DNA from 2 places in the Gordonia sp. CPCC 206044 genome. Region 1 is predicted to be linked to the other one. Evidence: predicted binding sites of a transcription regulator. Region 1 holds the regulator's gene; the other holds the start of a gene.

The links. Region 1 encodes HspR, which represses chaperone genes until heat shock. Its sites were predicted from a motif close to ANNTGAGTNNNNNNNACTCANNT; they were not measured.
Region 2: a site for HspR is predicted at 2,639-2,661, ahead of clpB (ATP-dependent chaperone ClpB). Genes of this name have one in related genera too.

Annotation. Positions count from the first base shown of each region.
Region 1 covers NZ_JBCLVL010000011.1:132,731-138,364, forward strand. The annotation lists gene AAFP35_RS18130 (FAD-binding oxidoreductase) at 102-1,250, shown strand; gene AAFP35_RS18135 (hypothetical protein) at 1,295-2,419, opposite strand; gene AAFP35_RS18140 (heat shock protein transcriptional repressor HspR) at 2,665-3,054, opposite strand; gene dnaJ (molecular chaperone DnaJ) at 3,057-4,253, opposite strand; gene grpE (nucleotide exchange factor GrpE) at 4,384-5,040, opposite strand; gene dnaK (molecular chaperone DnaK) at 5,037-5,634, opposite strand, start outside.
Region 2 covers NZ_JBCLVL010000022.1:42,264-47,897, reverse strand. The annotation lists gene clpB (ATP-dependent chaperone ClpB) at 17-2,569, opposite strand; gene AAFP35_RS24680 (AAA family ATPase) at 2,759-3,304, shown strand; gene AAFP35_RS24675 (hypothetical protein) at 3,365-3,829, opposite strand; gene AAFP35_RS24670 (VOC family protein) at 4,082-4,582, shown strand; gene AAFP35_RS24665 (sensor histidine kinase) at 4,960-5,634, opposite strand, start outside.

The DNA.
Region 1 (5,634 bases):
GATCATTATTCGTTGCCGATCCACCCTTTAGCTGACAGTGTTTCGGGCGCTACGCTGGGCACCGTTCGCTGTCTGCGGAAGAGTGGGGAGGTGACCGGGACGTGGCCAATCATTCGCGGCATGTGCTGCATCAGCTCCGCGATGTGATCAACCGGAACCCGGATCGCTTCGCCACCAACGTCTACACCCGCATGTTCGCCATCGATCCGGACCTGCGTGACCTGTTCCCGGCGGTGATGACCGATCAGCGCAAGGCCTTCTTCCATGTGATCGACCACGTCCTCGAGGTGGTCCCGGCACCGTCGGGACACGAGAATCTCGTCGAGTTCCTCGCTCAACTCGGTCGCGATCACCGCAAGTTCGGGGTGCTGCCCGAACACTATGGCGTGATGTACCGCGCGCTGGTCTCCGAGTTCGCCGCGGCGATGGGCGACTATTGGGACGACGAAGCCGAGCAGGCGGTCAGCCAGGCGATGATGCTGACCACCGGTGTCATGCGGGGTGCGGCCGAGACGGCACCGCATCCCGCGCTGTGGTCGGCCCAGGTGGTGGAGAAGTTCCGGATCACCCGGGACCTGGCCGTCGTCCGTCTGATCACCCGATCACCGTTGCGCTTCGCACCCGGCCAGTATCTGGAGGTGCAGATACCGCAGCGGCCCAAGACGTGGCGGAACCTGTCCCCGGCCATCCCACCGAATCCGGCGGGCGAACTCGAATTCCATGTCCGCGGTGTGCAGGGCGGGGCGGTCAGTTCGGCGATCGTCGGTGAAACACGGGCCGGTGACGTCTGGTATTTCGCGCAGGGACACGGCACCCTACATGTCGAGCCGCGACGCCCGGTGGTGATGGTGGCCGGCGGAACCGGCCTGGCACCGCTGCGGGCGCTGCTGATCGAGATGTCCAAACGCGCCGATTCGCCGCCGACCCATGTCTTCTACGGCATGCGCTATCCAGGCGAGCTCTACGACCTGGCCGTGCTGCGCCGCATCGCCACCACCAATCCGTGGCTGCAGATCACCGCGGTGTCCGAGGAGACCGAGGATCCCTGGTGGATCAACTCCGTCGCGACACCGGACAGCCTGGGAATCGAGCATCGCCTCGGCAGGCTCCCCGACGCGGTGGTCGCGGCCGGGGATTGGAGCCAACATCAGGTACTCATCGCCGGATCTGCCGGGATGATCGACGCGACGCGACGCCGACTGATCATCGCCGGTGTGCCGGCCAGCCGGATTCAGCACGATCCGATCTGAGCGTCGGCGCCCCGACGTGCCGCTCGCCGTGGAGGATCGCCGGTTCAGGCCCCGGGTCGGTCGGCGTTGGCGCTCGGGCCGCCGCCGAAGCCTGTTCCCCGGGTGGTGGTCGTCTCGGTGACCGTCTCGGTCTCGGTGGCCGTCTCGGTGACGGTGCTCGGTTCCTCGGTGGGCTGATCGCTCGGGGTGACGGTGCGGGTCCGTGTGACTGTCTCGCGGTCCGGCGTGGCCGTGACCTGCTCGGTCTCGGTCTGGGTCTTGGTGACCGGTTCCGGTGTCTCGGTCAGCGTGATCGTCGACGGAGGCGCTGTCACCGTCGACGGTGGTGCGGCCTCCTTACCGGAATCGACGCCGGCCAGGACGGCCGAGGCAGCGATCGCTCCCAGGACGACCGCTCCCACCAGCGCGGCACCGATCAACCACCATCGTCGGTTCGATGCACCGCCGACCGGTGATCGACGTGCGCCGATCACCGCCGCGCCGACGGCGGGCGCAAGTGCCGGTTGAGGGGCCACGGTGACCGGCCGGGCCAGTGCGTATTCCATCGCCGCGGCCACGCCGGGCATCTCCGCGCCCGGGCCGGTCAGCAACACCGACGTCACCGACGATCCGCCGGGTGCCGACGTCATCGCATCGGCGACGGCTCCCGCATGGTCGGGATCGGTGACGGGGCCGGGCGATCCGTAGGCGAACTCGGCGGTCCCCAGCACTTCGCCGGTCGCCGAGTCCAACGTGACGACCGACGATCCGGGCGACGGAACCCCGGCGCGGTCGAGATCGATCACCGCGACGATGCCCCGGCTCCCGAACTGGGCGCGAGCGACCTCGGCCAGAGCGGCGGGCATGTCGGTGACGACGACCTTGTCGTGCCACGCGGGACGTGTCGGGTCCGGGGCGAGGTTGGCCTGCAGATAGTTCTGGGTGGCGGGTCGGGCACAGGCGACGCCGATGCGGTGGATCTCGTAGGGCACCGATCCCACCAACTCGCCGATCGCGGTTTCGGCACTCTGCGCCGACGGGTCCGGCAGATCGACCAGGTTGCTGGCGATGATCTCCCCGCCCGCGTCGCGGACCACGGACGCGACCTGGTCCTCGACGACGGAGATCCCCAACACCGAACCGGCCGAGGACGAGCCGCCCACAGTCGGGGCGCTCTGCGTCTCGGCCATGATGTTTCCTGTCCCCTGTCTCGGTTACGTGCCTGCCCCGCGTGACGCCCGCACCGGCCTGTCCCCCGAGGCGCAGGTCAGGCCTCGAACACAGGGGTACGGTCTCCCCCCGGAATGCGGACGCCCACCCTGCAAGTGGGCGTCGCTCCTCGGAAAGCGGGCGGGTGCCCGACACCTCACCTGCCCCCTGCGGCGTGCACGCATCACTCTTTCCGGACAGGGTAGCGGGTACGGATTCGAGCCGATCAGTCGGCGTTGCGCTTCCGCCGCGGCTGCCACACGACCAGGGCGCTGGTCCGTGGCACCGGGACGAGTTCGCCGCCGCGCCGCGACGACACCTGGTCGAGTTCGTTCTGCAATTCGCGGACGCGCTGCTGCAGCGCGTCGACCTGGTTGGACAGGTCGATGATCCGTTTGATGCCCGCGAGGTTGACGCCCTCTTCCTGGGAGAGCCGCTGGATCTCGCGGAGCAGTTCCACGTCGCGCGACGAGTAGCGGCGACCTCCGCCGCTGGTGCGTTGCGGGGTGACCAGACCCAACCGGTCGTAGGTCCGGAGGGTCTGGGCATGCATACCCGCGAGTTCGGCGGCGACCGAGATCATGAAGGTCGCGCCGGTTTCCTTCTTGCCGGCCATCATCATCGCCCCCATCCCGCGCGGGGATCGAAGCCGCCGGCCCTTTCCGCTGCCGCGTAGGCGCGCATCGCCTCGACGGCGGCGTCGTCGAGCTGTGTCGGGACGGCCACCTTCACGGTGACGAGCAGATCGCCCGCGCCACCGGATCGTTTCGGCACTCCTCGTCCGCGGACACGCAGGGTGCGTCCGTCGGTGGTGTTGGCCGGGATCTTCACCCCGACCGAGCCGTCGAGCGTCGGCACGGAGACCGTTGCCCCCAGCACCAGCTCGGAAATGCTCACCGGTAGTTGAACTTTCAGGTCGTTACCGCTGCGCGTGAAGACCTTGTCCGGCGTCACGTGCACGACGACGTACAGATCGCCCGACGGCGCACCACGCCGTCCGGCCTCACCTTGCCCGGCCAGGCGGATACGTTGGCCGTCCTCGACACCTGCCGGGATACGCACGTTGATGGTGCGTGCCCGGACCTTGACGCCGCTGCCGTCGCAGTCGGTGCACGGATCGTCGATACGCGAGCCGGTGCCCTGGCAGTCCTGGCACGGTTCGCTGAACCCGAACGCACCCTGGTTACGGCTGACGAAGCCGGATCCGTTGCAGTTCGGGCAGACTCGCGGGCTGGTACCCGGCTTGGCGCCGCTGCCGTGGCAGGTCGTGCACGGCGACGGGCTCGTCACGCGCAACGGCACGGTGGTGCCGAGTGCCGCGTCGGAGAAACTCAGTGTGGTCTCGGTTTCGAGATCGTTGCCGCGCTTGGGTCGGCTGGCCGTCGACGTCCGTTGGCCGGAGCGGTTGAACAGCCCCTCGAACAGATCGCCGAATCCGCCGCCCGCGGTGTCGCCGCCCCCGCCGAACAGGTCACCGATGTTGAAGTCGGCGCCACCGGTCGTCGTGTACGTGGTGCCGCCCCCGCCGGGGAAGCCCCCGGGAAAGCCGTTGCCCCCGCCGCGGAATCGCCCGCCGGCGAACATCGCGCGGGTTTCGTCGTACTCCTTGCGCTTCTCGGCGTCGGACAGCACGCTGTGGGCTTCGGACACCCGCTTGAAGCGTTCTTCAGCCGCCGAATCGCCGGGATTCGCGTCCGGGTGCAGCTCGCGGGCGAGCTTCCGGTAGGCCTTCTTGATCTCTTCAGCAGAAGCGTCAGAAGCAACGCCCAGGTCCTTGTAGAAGTCGTGTTCCAACCACTCTCGCTGTGGAGCCACCAGACGTCACCTCCTTCGATATGTCAATTGTCTGGATGTAGTTGTATCTGAACTGCTCTGCCCGGTGACGCGCCCCGCGCGACGGTCCGTCGCCGCTGCGCGCCACCGGGCAGGCCGATGTTCGGTGCGCTTATTGTGCACCAGTCTGTTCTGTTGCGGATGCACCGTCGGCCGAAGATGCCGCAACGCCGTCTGCCGGATCGGTGACCGTGACCATCGCGGTCCGGATCACCTTCTCCCCGACCCGGTATCCGCTGCGGTACACCGCACCGAGCACCGGGTTGGCGCCGTCACCGTCGTGCTGCACGGCCTCGTGGAGCTCCGGGTCGAAGGCGTCTCCGGGCTCGCCGAACTTGGCGAGGCCCTCGGCACTCAATGCCCCGGTGAGCTTGTCGGCCATCACCTTCAGCGGTCCGCTCTCGAGATCCCCGTGCTCGCGGGCACGTTCGAGATCGTCGAGGATCGGCACCAGCTTCTCGATGAGCAGCTGCTTGCCGTAGGCAACGGACCCTTGGCGCTCCTCTGCCGCGCGACGTTTGAAGTTAGCGAACTGTGCCCGCTCCCGCTGGAGGGCGGCGGTCAGCTCGGCAACCTCTTGATCGGCCACCGGGATCTCGATGGGCTCGTCGGCACCAGGTACTCCTGCTTCCGCCGGATCAGCGGCTGCCGGGCCCGGCCCGGCGGCCGAATCCTCGCGTACCTGACCCGTTTCCGGGTCGATACGACGACGATCGGTCACCGTGACCGGTTCCTCCGATGGTGCGCTCTCCGGCCGCTCAGCGGTCACTTGTTGTCTCCGGAATTGCTGGGCTCGTCGACAACCTCGGCATCCACGACATCGCTGTCCGCGGTGTTCTCGGCGCCTTCACCGGCCGAACCGTTCGGCGATTCTGCAGCCGCCGCCGCGTAGATCGCCTGACCCATTTCCTGCGACTCTGCCGACAACTTCTCGATCGCCGACTTGATCGCACCGATGTCGGTGCCCTTCAGGGCTTCCTGCGCTTCGGCGATCGACGCGTTGACCTTGTCCTTGACCTCACCGGGGACCTTGTCCTCGTTGTCCTTGAGGAACTTCTCGGTCTGGTTGACCAGCGACTCGGCCTGGTTGCGGGTCTCGGCCTCCTCACGACGAGTGCGGTCTTCGTCCGCGTGTGCCTCGGCATCCTTGATCATGCGGTCGATCTCCTCCTTGGAGAGGCCGGAGCCCTCCTGGATGCGGATCGAGTTCTCCTTGCCGGTGCCCTTGTCCTTTGCGGTGACGTGCACGATGCCGTTGGCGTCGATGTCGAAGGTCACCTCGATCTGCGGGACACCCTGCGGCGCGGGGGCGATGCCACCGAGCTCGAAGGAACCGAGCAGCTTGTTGTGCGAGGCGATCTCG
Region 2 (5,634 bases), on a different contig from region 1:
ACGATCTCGGTCGAGATCAGCCGAGCACCAACGACTCTCCGTCGGCGCCGACATTGACCGGTACCACGTCACCGTCGTGGATGTCGCCGGCCAGCAACGCCTTCGCGAGACTGTCGCCGATCGACTTCTGCACGAGCCGCCGCAGCGGCCGGGCACCGTAGAGCGGGTCGAAACCGCGTTCGGCCAGCCATTCCTTCGCCTTGGACGACACCTCGAGGTCGAGACGTCGTTGGGCCAGACGATACTTGAGCTGTCCGATCTGGATGTCGACGATGGACACCAGTTCCTCCGGGCTCAGCGCGTCGAAGACGATCACGTCGTCGAGACGGTTGATGAACTCCGGCTTGAACCGACTACGGACCGCCGTCATCACCTGTTCCTTGTCTCCACCCGCACCCAGGTTGGACGTCAGGATCAGGATGGTGTTGCGGAAGTCGACCGTGCGTCCCTGACCGTCGGTCAGACGTCCTTCGTCGAGCACCTGCAACAGCACGTCGAACACATCCGGATGCGCCTTCTCGATCTCGTCGAAGAGCACCACCGTGTACGGACGACGCCGTACCGCCTCGGTCAGCTGTCCCCCGGCCTCGTAGCCGACGTAACCCGGAGGGGCACCGACGAGTCGTGCAACGCTGTGCTTTTCGCCGTACTCGCTCATGTCGATCCGGACCATGGCCCGCTCGTCGTCGAACAGGAACTCCGCGAGCGCCTTGGCCAGCTCGGTCTTGCCGACGCCGGTGGGGCCGAGGAACATGAACGACCCGAGCGGACGGTTCGGATCCGCGACACCCGCACGCGCACGCCGCACCGCATCGGAGACCGCCTGCACGGCATTCTTCTGACCGATGACCCGGTGTCCGAGTTCGTCTTCCATGCGCAGCAGCTTGGCGGTCTCACCTTCGAGCATGCGTCCCGCGGGAATGCCGGTCCACGCCGACACGACCTGCGCGACATCGTCGGGGCCGACCTCCTCCTGCAGCATCACGTCCTGGCCGGGATCGGTACCGGTCTTCTCCAGCGCGGCCTCGAGACTTTTCTCCAAGCCGGGGATCTTGCCGTAGCGCAGTTCCGCGGCGCGTCCCAGATCACCGTTGCGCTCGGCCCGATCAGCCTCGCCGCGAAGCGTCTCCAGCTCCTCTTTGAGGTCACGGACCGCATCGATCGCCGACTTCTCGGACTGCCAACGTGCCGAGAGCTCGCTGAGCTTCTCCTTCTCGTCGGCCAGTTCCTGACGCAACTTCTCCAGTCGTTCCTTCGACGCCGCGTCGGTTTCCTTCTGCAGCGCAACCTCTTCGACCTCGAGGCGGCGGACCACACGCTCGACCGCGTCGATCTCCTCCGGACGGGAGTCGATCTCCATGCGCAGCCGCGAGGCGGCCTCGTCGACCAGGTCGATGGCCTTGTCCGGCAAGAAGCGCGAAGTGATGTACCGATCGGAAAGCGTTGCCGCCGAGACCAATGCGGAGTCGGTGATACGCACGCCGTGGTGCACCTCGTAGCGGTCCTTGAGTCCACGCAGGATGCCGATGGTGTCCTCCACCGACGGCTCACCCACGTACACCTGCTGGAACCGCCGCTCCAGAGCGGCATCCTTCTCGATGTACTTGCGGTATTCCTCCAGGGTGGTCGCGCCCACCAGGCGCAGTTCACCACGTGCCAACATCGGCTTGATCATGTTGCCCGCATCCATCGCGGACTCGCCGGTGGCGCCGGCGCCGACGATGGTGTGCAACTCGTCGATGAAGGTGATGATCTCGCCTGCCGAACCCTTGATCTCGTCGAGGACGGCCTTGAGTCGTTCCTCGAACTCGCCGCGGTACTTGGCGCCGGCCACCATCGATCCCAGATCGAGGGAGACCACCGTCTTGTTCCGCAGGGATTCGGGCACATCTCCGGCCACCACGCGCTGGGCCAGGCCCTCGACGACGGCGGTCTTGCCGACGCCGGGCTCGCCGATGAGGACCGGGTTGTTCTTGGTGCGGCGACTCAGGACCTGCACGACGCGACGGATCTCGGCGTCACGGCCGATGACCGGGTCGAGTTTGCCCTCGCGAGCGGCGGCGGTCAGGTCGGTGGAGTACTTCTCCAGCGCCTGATACGTCGACTCGGGGTCCTCCGAGGTGACCCGGGCATTACCGCGCACGGTCACGAATGCCTCACGCAGCGCTTGCGGGGTGGCCCCCGCGTTGGCCAGCAGTTTGGCGGTGTCGGAGTCGCCGGTCGCCAGGCCGGCGAGGATGTGTTCGGTCGACACGTACTCGTCGTCGAGTTCGCCTGCGAGCTGCTGGGCAGCCGTGATCGCCGCGATCGACTCGCGGCTCAGTTGCGGCTGCGCGCTTGCACTGGAGACCGTCGGTGCACGATCCACGAGTGCCTGGGCCTGCGCACGAACGCTCGACGGGTCCACGCCGACCGCCTTGAGCAGCGGTGACGCGATGCCGTCGGACTGATCGAGCAGGGCGACCAGGATGTGAGCCGGACGCACGTCGGAATTGCCAGCAGCGGCCGCGGCCTGCACGGCAGCACTCAGCGCCTGCTGTGTCTTGGTGGTCGGGTTGAAGCTGTCCACTCGCGTGTACCTTTCTCTTTAGTCCAACAGGCTCAAGTATGAGCCATTCGAGTGGTCCAACGCCAGCAAAGTTGAGCGTATTCCGCTCAAGTCACATTGTGCGGGTCCCGCTCACTCATTCTGCTCCCGCACACCGCACCGAGTCAGCGAGAACGAGGACGGGGAGCGTCAGCCGTTAGGGTCTGGTGCATGCGAGGCGACATCGTGCTGCTGACCGGGCCTCCCGGAGCAGGCAAGTCCACCACCGCCGCCGCATTGGCGGCCGGATTCGAGAAATCTGTCCATCTGCACACCGACGACTTCTGGCACTACATCGTTTCCGGCGCGATACCGCCGTATCTTCCCGAATCCGATCAGCAGAACCAGACCGCCATGCGCGCGATCGCCCTGACCACGGTCACCTACGCCGAGGGCGGGTACACGGTTGTCGTGGACGGGGTCGTGGGCCCATGGATGCTGCACCACTTCGACGCCGCCGTGCGCGAGGCCATCACGGTCCACTACCTCGTCTTGCGCCCCTCCCGCGAGACGGCCCTCGCGCGTGCCGTCGGCCGAAGCGGCCCCGACGACCTGACCGACGCGGAACCGATCCTCGCGATGTGGGACCAATTCGCCGACCTCGGCAACCTCGAGCGCCACGTCCTCGATACTGGCGACCAGACACCCGGACAGACGCTTCAGATGGTCCGCGATGCCGTGGCGGGCAGCGCATTTCGCCTCGCGTCACCGGACTGAATCCAGATGCACAGCAATAGTCCGCGCATCCCGCGGATTATTGCTGCCCCTCGAAGTCGGTCAAGGCGCGGTGAAGGTTCCGATCCCGGGCAGAGAGGGTTGCCCGGCATTCGGGTACGCGGCGGAACCGGTGACCTGAACGGTCACGATGATCTGTCCACTGCCGGTGCGGACCTTTGACACCACGGGTGTGGGATTCAGGTAGTAGGGGCAGGGTTTCACTGTCGTGACACCACTACGGCCCGTCGCGGTATTGAGATATCCGATGCGTACCAGCGCACCGGCGGCCGAACTCGAACAGATCGACGGACTCGCAGGCGCCGAGAACGCGGTTTCGCCGCGTATACCGGTGGTCGCCGCGGTGACGTTGGCGAAGTAGGGACCAGGAACGACCAGGCCGCTGACCGCAACCGCACTGGCCGGTATCTGGTAAACGGGGACAGGCGCCGCGTGTGCCGCACCGACCCCGGTGGTGACAGCTCCCGCCACCGCGAGGGCGCCGATGGTTCCGATCGTCCTTCGCATGCAAGTCTCCTCGGGCAGAACGGATGACAGACCCCACGGAACGCCCCCGACGGAATCTTGACCGTTTTATCCGATTTCGCCGGTCGCGCGTTACTGCCACCCACAAAACGGCAGGACGCGTCGCGCCAAATATCTCGATGAACCCGGTTTCACAGCAGGAATCCATGGCCGGACCGACCGGAGCACGTTCGTCGACACCTGGCATGCTGTCGGTGACGACCGCAGTACCTGCCCCCCGGAGGTCCGGACACGATGAGTGACAAGAGTTATGGACCCATCACCCAGGTCGCCTGGGTGGTCGAGGACATCGCGGCCACCGAAGAGCTGCTGACGGGGCTGTGCGGCGCAGGCCGGTGGATGCGGATGCCGAATGTGGAGTTCGGCGCCAACTGCGAATACCGCGGCAATCCAGCCGATTTCGTGACACATGTTTCGCTGTCGTATGTCGGCGACATGCAACTCGAACTCATCGAGCCGGTATCGGGCGAGAGCGTCTACACCGAGTTCCTGGCACGCAGCGGCCCGGGGCTGCATCATGTGTGCTTCGAACCGGAGGATTTCGACAATGCGGTCGACGACGCACGAGGACGGGACATCTCGATTCCTCTGCACGGCGAGATCGGTGACGGCACGATGCGTTTCGCGTATCTCGATTGCTCGGCAGCGGGTGTCCCCTACATCGAGTTGGCGGAGATCTCGCCGACGATGCGCGCGTTCTACGCGGAGATCAAGGCGAACGCGCACCGCGACTGACCGCATTATCGCCGATATCTCCGGAGTACACGCCGGAATCGGGTTGTTCCTCGAAATGACGCCGCTGCGATTCACGATGCCGCAAGATGTTGTGATTCCACCACCTGCTCGAGGAGGATCACGATGGCTTTCATGTCTCTGACCGCTGCGTGGCGCCGGTGTGCGGGAGCGCACCCCTTCCGTCGACATGCACCACTCACTCCGGAGGAACGCCACAATCTCGCGATGTCACAGCGTCCGGTGGCGATGGTGACCGCGTCTCTCGGGGGCCACCCCAGCTCATCGGGGTATCGGCGCTAGCGAGCGAATGGGCTGCACGGGTTGAACTGTCAGCGTCGGAGGGTGCCGAGACGACTTGCGCATGACCGCTGACGCATTCACTCCCACACCGCGCGAACCTCGAAACCCGAACCACCGGTACGCCTCCCGGCCGAGAATGTGCCACCGGTGAGGACCACGCGTTCACGCATACCGATCAGCCCCAGTCCCGCACCCGAGTTCGCCGTCAGGCCGGCGGAGACCGACCCTCCGTCGTCGACCACGTGCACCGTCACCGTGCGGGGACCAGCCACCACCACCGAAACCGTCACGCGTGCACCGCGCCCGGCGTGCTTGGCGACATTGCTGAGCGCCTCCTGCACCAACCGGTACCCGGCCCCGGAGATCGCCGACGGAACGCTTGTGAGATCGCCGTCGACGACGAGGTCGACCGACGAGCCGACGTCACGGGCCCGGTCGGCCAGCTCCCCCACATCGGCGAGTCGACGTGCCGGCAACCGCTCGGCCACAGCCGCATCGTCGCGCAACGCGCCCAGGATGGCGCCGAGGTCGTCGAGCACGTCGGCACCGGCCTGCCGAATCGCGGCCAGTGCCGCACGCGCCTGTTCCGGACGACGGTCGAGCAATTTGGCTGCCACATCGGCCTGCACGGTCACCGTGACCAGCGCATGCGCGACCGAGTCGTGCAGATCGCGTGCGATCTCGAGGCGTTGCCGATCGACCGCCTGCCGCTCCAGCATCCGGACGCGTTCACGTTGCGCGGCAGCACGTTC